DNA from 2 places in the Streptomyces sp. NBC_00631 genome. Region 2 is predicted to be linked to the other one. Evidence: riboswitches for the same ligand, from Rfam matches in the RefSeq annotation. Region 2 holds a riboswitch; the other holds the start of a gene.
What was found. A riboswitch is a leader RNA that binds a small molecule or an ion and turns the genes downstream of it on or off. The one in region 2 is predicted to bind S-adenosylmethionine.

Region 1: another riboswitch for S-adenosylmethionine. It lies ahead of thrC (threonine synthase); the one in region 2 lies ahead of OHB00_RS14495 (aminotransferase class V-fold PLP-dependent enzyme).

The regions. Positions count from the first base shown of each region.
Region 1 covers NZ_CP107734.1:5,143,433-5,146,837, forward strand. Annotated here, with positions in the region: gene thrC (threonine synthase) at 31-1,314, opposite strand; SAM riboswitch class I at 1,333-1,494, opposite strand; gene OHB00_RS23490 (glucosyl-3-phosphoglycerate synthase) at 1,652-2,596, shown strand; gene OHB00_RS23495 (trehalose-6-phosphate synthase) at 2,716-3,405, shown strand, end outside.
Region 2 covers NZ_CP107734.1:3,158,167-3,161,571, reverse strand. Annotated here, with positions in the region: gene OHB00_RS14505 (cytochrome bc complex cytochrome b subunit) at 1-117, shown strand, start outside; gene trpD (anthranilate phosphoribosyltransferase) at 251-1,315, shown strand; SAM riboswitch class IV at 1,570-1,686, shown strand; gene OHB00_RS14495 (aminotransferase class V-fold PLP-dependent enzyme) at 1,847-3,226, shown strand; gene OHB00_RS14490 (Lrp/AsnC family transcriptional regulator) at 3,394-3,405, opposite strand, start outside.

The DNA.
Region 1 (3,405 bases), 2.0 Mb from region 2:
GTCTGGGCAACGCCCTATTTCTCAGGGGACTCAGGCGAGCCCGGCCTCACGGAAAGACTCCAGATTCGGGCGAATGGTCGCGGTGAGTCCGGTTCCCGCAACCGCGTCCAGCGTCTTCAGTCCATCACCGGTGTTGAGTACAACGACCGACTTCGCCGGATCAATCAACCCATTCTCAATGAGCTTTTTGGTGACTCCAACCGTCACTCCGCCGGCGGTTTCCGCGAAGATTCCCTCGGTCCGCGCAAGGAGCTTGATGGCGTCGACGACCTGCTCGTCGGTGACGTCCTCCACGGCACCGCCGGTGCGGCGCGCGATGTCGAGGACGTACGGGCCGTCGGCCGGGTTGCCGATGGCGAGGGACTTGGCGATGGTGTTCGGCTTCTGCGGCCGCACCACGTCGTGGCCCTCCTTGTAGGCCACCGACACCGGCGAGCACCCCTCGGCCTGCGCACCGAAGATCTTGTACGGCTTGTCCTCGACGAGCCCGAGCTTGATCAGCTCCCGCAGCCCCTTGTCGATCTTCGTGAGCTGCGAGCCGGACGCGATCGGGATGACCAGCTGGTCCGGGATCTGCCAGCCGAGCTGCTCGCAGATCTCGTACGCCAGGGTCTTGGAGCCCTCCGCGTAGTACGGCCGCAGGTTGACGTTGACGAAGCCCCAGCCCTCGCCTGCCGAGTCGCCGATCAGCTCGGAGCAGAAACGGTTCACGTCGTCGTAGTTGCCCTCGATGCCGACGAGCTCGCCGCCGTAGATCGCGGCCATGACGACCTTGCCCTGCTCCAGGTCGTGCGGGATGAAGACGCAGGAGCGGAAGCCGGCCCGGGCGGCGGCGGCGCCGACCGCCCCGGCCAGGTTGCCGGTGGAGGAGCAGGAGAGGGTGGTGTAGCCGAAGGCACGGGCGGCCTCGACGGCCTGGGCGACGACGCGGTCCTTGAAGGAGTGCGTCGGGTTGCCGGAGTCGTCCTTCACGTACAGCCCGCCGGTCACCCCGAGCTCACGGGCGAGGTTGTCGGCCTTGACGAGCTTGGTCCAGCCGGGGTTGATGTTCGGCTTGGTCGCCACGTCCGCGGGGACGGGCAGCAGCGGCGCGTAGCGCCAGATGTTCGCGGGACCCGCTTCGATCCGCTTGCGGAGCTCCTCGGTGTCGTAGGCCGAGAAGTCGTACGAGATCTCCAGCGGGCCGAAACACTCCTCGCAGGCGAACACCGGGCCGAGCGGCACCCGGTGACTGCACTCGCGGCAGCTGAGGGCAGCGGCGGGGCCGAGGTCGACGGTGGAATCCGTGGTGCTTGCAACAGTCTGCACAGCCATGTGAGGCGAGGCCCTTTCTCCTCATCTTCCTCACGACGCATCTCGCCGTGAGACGGATTTGGCACCTTCCCTAGCCGGGAGCCTCGCGGGCGATCGACACTGATCGGCGATCTACGAGAACCGACTGGAGGGTTGCCGGGGCTTCATCGGGCCGTATCCCTCTGCCCCTCTGGATGAGCTGTATGCGGTTGTCAACGGCCGGTGACCCCAGGACATGCGATGGTCATCGGCGTTGTTCAAGACTGTAACCGAAGGCCAGGACAGTTGAGAGAGTCGTCCGAACCGCGAGATGGATCACACCTCGTCGTGTGACCGTGACAGTGAGGAGCCGCTGACCGTGCTGGAAGAAGTCGAGCGCTGGCTGGCCACCCGCTCCTGGTCCGTATCCGATCGTCCCCTGCACCGGGTCATGGCCGCCAAACGGTCCTCCGGGCAGACGGTCAGCGTCGTGCTGCCCGCGCTCAACGAGGAGGAGACCGTCGGCGACATCGTCGCGATCATCCGCCACGACCTCATGCAGCAGGTGCCGCTCGTCGACGAGATAGTGGTCGTCGACTCCGGCTCCACCGACCGCACCGCAGCCGTCGCCGCGGCGGCCGGCGCCCGCGTCGTGCACCGCGACGCGATCCTGCCCCGCATCCCCGCCGTGCCCGGCAAGGGCGAGGTCCTCTGGCGCTCCCTCCTGGTCACCACCGGGGACATCGTCTGCTTCATCGACGCCGACCTGCGGGAGTTCTCCTCCGACTTCGTCGCCGGCATCGTCGGCCCGCTCCTCACCGACCCGGACGTGGACCTGGTCAAGGCGATGTACGACCGTCCGCTCGGCGGCGCCGCCGGACAGGGCGGCCGGGTCACCGAACTGATGGCCCGCCCGCTGCTGAACATGCACTGGCCGCAGCTGGCCGGTTTCGTCCAGCCGCTCGGCGGCGAGTACGCGGCCCGGCGCTCCCTGCTGGAACAGCTCCCCTTCCCGGTCGGCTACGGCGTGGAGCTCGGCATGCTGGTCGACGCCCTGCACCTGGTGGGCCTCGACGCCCTCGCCCAGGTCGATGTCGGGGTCCGCAAACACCGCCACCAGGACGGCCAGGCCCTCGGCCGGATGTCCGCCGCGATCTACCGCACCGCCCAGCTGCGGCTGGCCCGCGGCCACCTGATCCGCCCCTCCCTCACCCAGTTCGAAAGGGGCGAGGACGGCTTCGAACCGCGCACGTACTCCGTGGACACGGAGGAACGGCCGCCGATGGTGGAGATCACGGAGTACGCCGAGCGCCGGGTGGCGTGACGTCATGGCCGACGTCGTGGCGTGACTTCGCCGTACGGCCGTATACGGCGGCGCGTCGGGCGCGGCCGTACGTTTGAGCGTTTACGGGCCGGGCTAGGTTCAGGCGTATGGCTTCTCCCATGGCTTCCACCGGCGGTGCCGAGGTGCTGGTCGCCTCGAACCGCGGCCCGGTCTCGTACGAGCTGCGCGAAGACGGTTCCCTGCACGCCAGACGGGGCGGTGGCGGGCTGGTCTCGGGGCTTTCGGCCATCGGGCCGGACGCGAACGCGGTGTGGGTGTGCGCGGCGCTGAGCGGCGGCGACCGGGAGGCGGTGCGGCGGGCCGAGGGCGGCCGGCTGCCGGCCGGGGACACCGGCGGGCAGCAGGTCCGGATGCTCGACATCGACGCGGACGTGTTCTCCGACGCGTACAACGGCATCGCGAACTCGGTGCTGTGGTTCGTCCACCACATGCTCTACCAGACCCCGCTGGAGCCCGTCTTCGACGCGGAGTTCCGGCGGCAGTGGGCGTCGTACCAGGCCTACAACCGCGCCTTCGCCGAGGCACTGGCGGAGGAGGCGGCCCAGGGCGCGGTGGTGGTCATCCAGGACTACCACCTGGCACTGGCCCCGCGGATGCTGCGCCGCCTGCGCCCGGACCTGCGCATCGGCCACTTCTCCCACACCCCCTGGGCACCGCCGGACTACTTCCGGCTCCTGCCCGACGACATCGCGGCGGAGCTGCTGAGCGGGATCCTGGGCGCCGATCACGCGGCGTTCCTGACGCGGCGGTGGGCGGACGCGTTCGTCGCCTGCTGCCATGCGGTGCTG
Region 2 (3,405 bases):
GGCTCCGAGAAGCTCCGCGCCAAGCTGAGCAACGCCTACTACGGCGAGGACAACCAGATCCCGAAGCCGACCGTCGAGGAGTACAAGGAGATCACGAGCGGCCACGGCCACCACTGATCCGCGGCGTCGCCACGCCACAGCCGAAGGGCCCCCGTCCGGGGTACGGACGGGGGCCCTTCGCCGTGCCCGGAGCTGGATAGGGTAGGCCTGGAGAACCTCCCTTTCCCGTACGACGATCAGGAGCGGCCTTATGAGCGCTGTGACCCCCGCTGGAGGCGACACCGCGGCGGGCCGTTCCTGGCCCGAGGTGCTGAACGCGCTGCTGTACGGCCAGGACCAGAGCGCCGACGCGACGGCCTGGGCGATGGACCAGGTCATGCGCGGCCAGGCCACCGACGCCCAGATCGCGGGCTTCGTCGTCGCCCTGCGGGCCAAGGGCGAGACCGTCGAGGAGATCAACGGGCTCGTCCGCACGATGTACGAGCACGCCAACGTCATCGAGGTGCCGGGCCGCACGGTCGACATCGTCGGGACGGGCGGCGACGGCGCGAAGACGGTGAACATCTCCACGATGTCGGCGCTGGTGGTGGCCGGCACCGGGGCGAAGGTCGTCAAGCACGGCAACCGCGCGGCCTCCTCCGCGTCCGGTGCCTCGGACGTCCTGGAGAAGCTCGGCGTCAACCTCGACCTGACCCCGCAGCGGGTCGCCGAGGTCGCCGACGAGGCCGGCATCACCTTCTGCTTCGCCATCAAGTTCCACCCCGCGCTGCGTCACGCGGGCGCCGCGCGCGGCCAGTTGGGCATCCGCACGGTCTTCAACATCCTCGGCCCGCTGACCAACCCCGCGAAGGTCCGGGCCCAGGCGGTCGGTGTCGCGGACCCGCGTATGGCACCGGTCGTCGCGGCCGTCTTCGCGGAGCGCGGCAACTCCTCCCTGGTCTTCCGTGGCGACGACGGCCTCGACGAACTGACGACGACCGCCACGTCCCACGTCTGGACCGTCCGCGACGGCAAGGTCACCGAGGAGACCTTCGACCCCCGGGACGTCGGCATCGACCTGGTCCCCGTGGAGGCCCTGCGGGGCGGCGACCCGTCGTACAACGCGGAGGTCGCCCGCAGGCTCCTGGACGGCGAGACGGGCCCGGTACGGGACGCGGTGCTGCTCAATTCGGCGGCGGCCCTGGTGGCCTTGGACCCGGGTCCGGGCACGCTGGCCGAACAGCTCCGGGCCGGCATGTCCAGAGCGGCCGAGTCCATCGACTCGGGTTCGGCCAAGCGGGTGCTGGAACGCTGGGCGGCGGCGACGAACAAGTAGGGGCGGCGCCGTCAGGGGGCTGAGGCGCGGTACGGCACCGCCGGACCGCGCCGTCGTGGCTGGCCGCCGTTGCGGCGGAGAAGGAAACCCGGCGCCGGTGCCGATGAAATCGGCCGGCGTGCACCTTCCTTCTCCGCCGCAACGGTGCGCAACCACACGCGGCCTTCCCGGCGGTGCCGAACCGTCCTCGCCCCCATCCCGTCATCCGGACAGGAGTTGCGCGGCGGCGATCATCTCACTTACGTTTCTTCCCAGGTCATGAGTGACAGTCATGAGGCCCCGGCCGACTGTCCGGCAACCCTCCGTCCGTGGCGGGGTGCCCCGGGTGAGGACCAGGCCGTGGGCAGTGAGGTCCACGGCAAGCGCGGACCCCTCGCACACCAGGGGTCCTGGTCGTCGAGGAGCCTTCCGTGAGCAAGCGAATGCGATAGGGCCGCAGAGCCCCGCCTCCGCATCCCCCTTTTCCCCTGCCGCTGCTTGAGCGCATCCGCTCGCACGGCGGATTTCACCTGCTCACACGGGAGTTCACCCATGTCCGTCTCCACCGCTGCCGCCGCCCGGTCCGTTTGTGCCCCGCTGCCCGTTCTGGGCCGGGACGTCACCGTCCCGCTCGTCACCGGCGGCGAGGTCACCTACGCCGCCCTCGACTACGCGGCCAGTGCCCCCGCCCTCCAGCGGGTCTGGGACGACGTGGCGGCGTACGCCCCCTACTACGGCAGCGTCCACCGCGGTGCCGGCTACCTCTCCCAGCTCTCCACGGACCTCTTCGAGAACGCCCGCCGGACCGTCGCCGAGTTCCTCGACTGCCGCCCCGACGACCAGCTGATCTTCACCCGCTCCACGACGGACTCCCTGAACCTCCTGGCCCGCACCCTGCCCGCGGACTGCCAGGTCTTCGTCTTCGAGACCGAACACCACGCCTCCCTGCTGCCCTGGCAGGACACCCGGGTCACCTACCTCGACGCCCCGCGCACCCCGCAGCAGGCCGTGGCGACCCTGGAGCAGGCCCTCGCCGACCGTACCGCGCCGATCGAAGGGGGCTACGGCCCGGCCCTGGTCTGTGTCACCGGCGCCTCCAACGTCACCGGCGAGCTGTGGCCGGTGCGCGAACTGGCCGCCACCGCACACGCCCACGGCGCCCGGATCGTCCTGGACGCCGCCCAGCTGGCCCCGCACCACCCCGTCTCCGTCCGGGACCTGGACGTCGACTGGGTCGCCTTCTCCGGTCACAAGCTGTACGCCCCCTTCGGCGCCGGCGTCCTGGCCGGCCGCGCCGACTGGCTGCAGGCCGCCGAGCCCTACCTCGCGGGCGGCGGCGCCAGCCGCAAGGTCACCCGGCGCGAGGACGGGGGAGTGGCCGTCGAGTGGCACGAGAGCGCCGCGCGGCACGAGGCCGGGTCGCCCAACGTCATCGGCGCCTACTCCATCGCCTCCGCCTGCAAGGCGCTGACCGAGGCGGGCTGGGACACCCTGGTCGCCCGGGAGGAGCACCTGATCGCCGAGGTCCGCGCGGGCCTCGCCGAGGTCCCCGAGGTCAAGGTCCTCTCCCTCTTCGGCGACGACGCCCCGCGCGTCGGCGTGATCAGCTTCGTGGTGGAGGGCTGGAACAGCTCCCACTTCGCCGCCGCCCTCTCCGCCGAGTACGGCATCGGCGTCCGCGACGGCCTCTTCTGCGCCCACCCGCTGGTCAGGACCCTGCTGGGCTCCGACCCCCAGACCCAGGGCGAGTGCGGAGCGCCGGAGGCGGCACCGGGCGAGAAGTCCCTCAACGCCATCCGGGTGAGCTTCGGGGCGGGAACGCCGGACGAGCACGTGGAGCGCTTTGTGACGGCGGTACGGGAGCTGGTGACCGACGGCGCCAAGTGGACGTACCGCACGGAGGACGGCCGCTGCGTCCCGGCGGTGAGCTGACCTACCTGTTTTTTTGGGGGCGCGGGGAACTGCGCGACAAGCCACGACGCACCCGCAGGGAACCACACTGCGGGCCGGTGGGGACCGAGCGCGCACTTCCTCCCCCAGCCTTCTGCCGGGGGCACCCCCAGCGCCCCATTGGGGCGCGCTGCAGCCGGCGGCGCCTGCTAGCTGTCCAG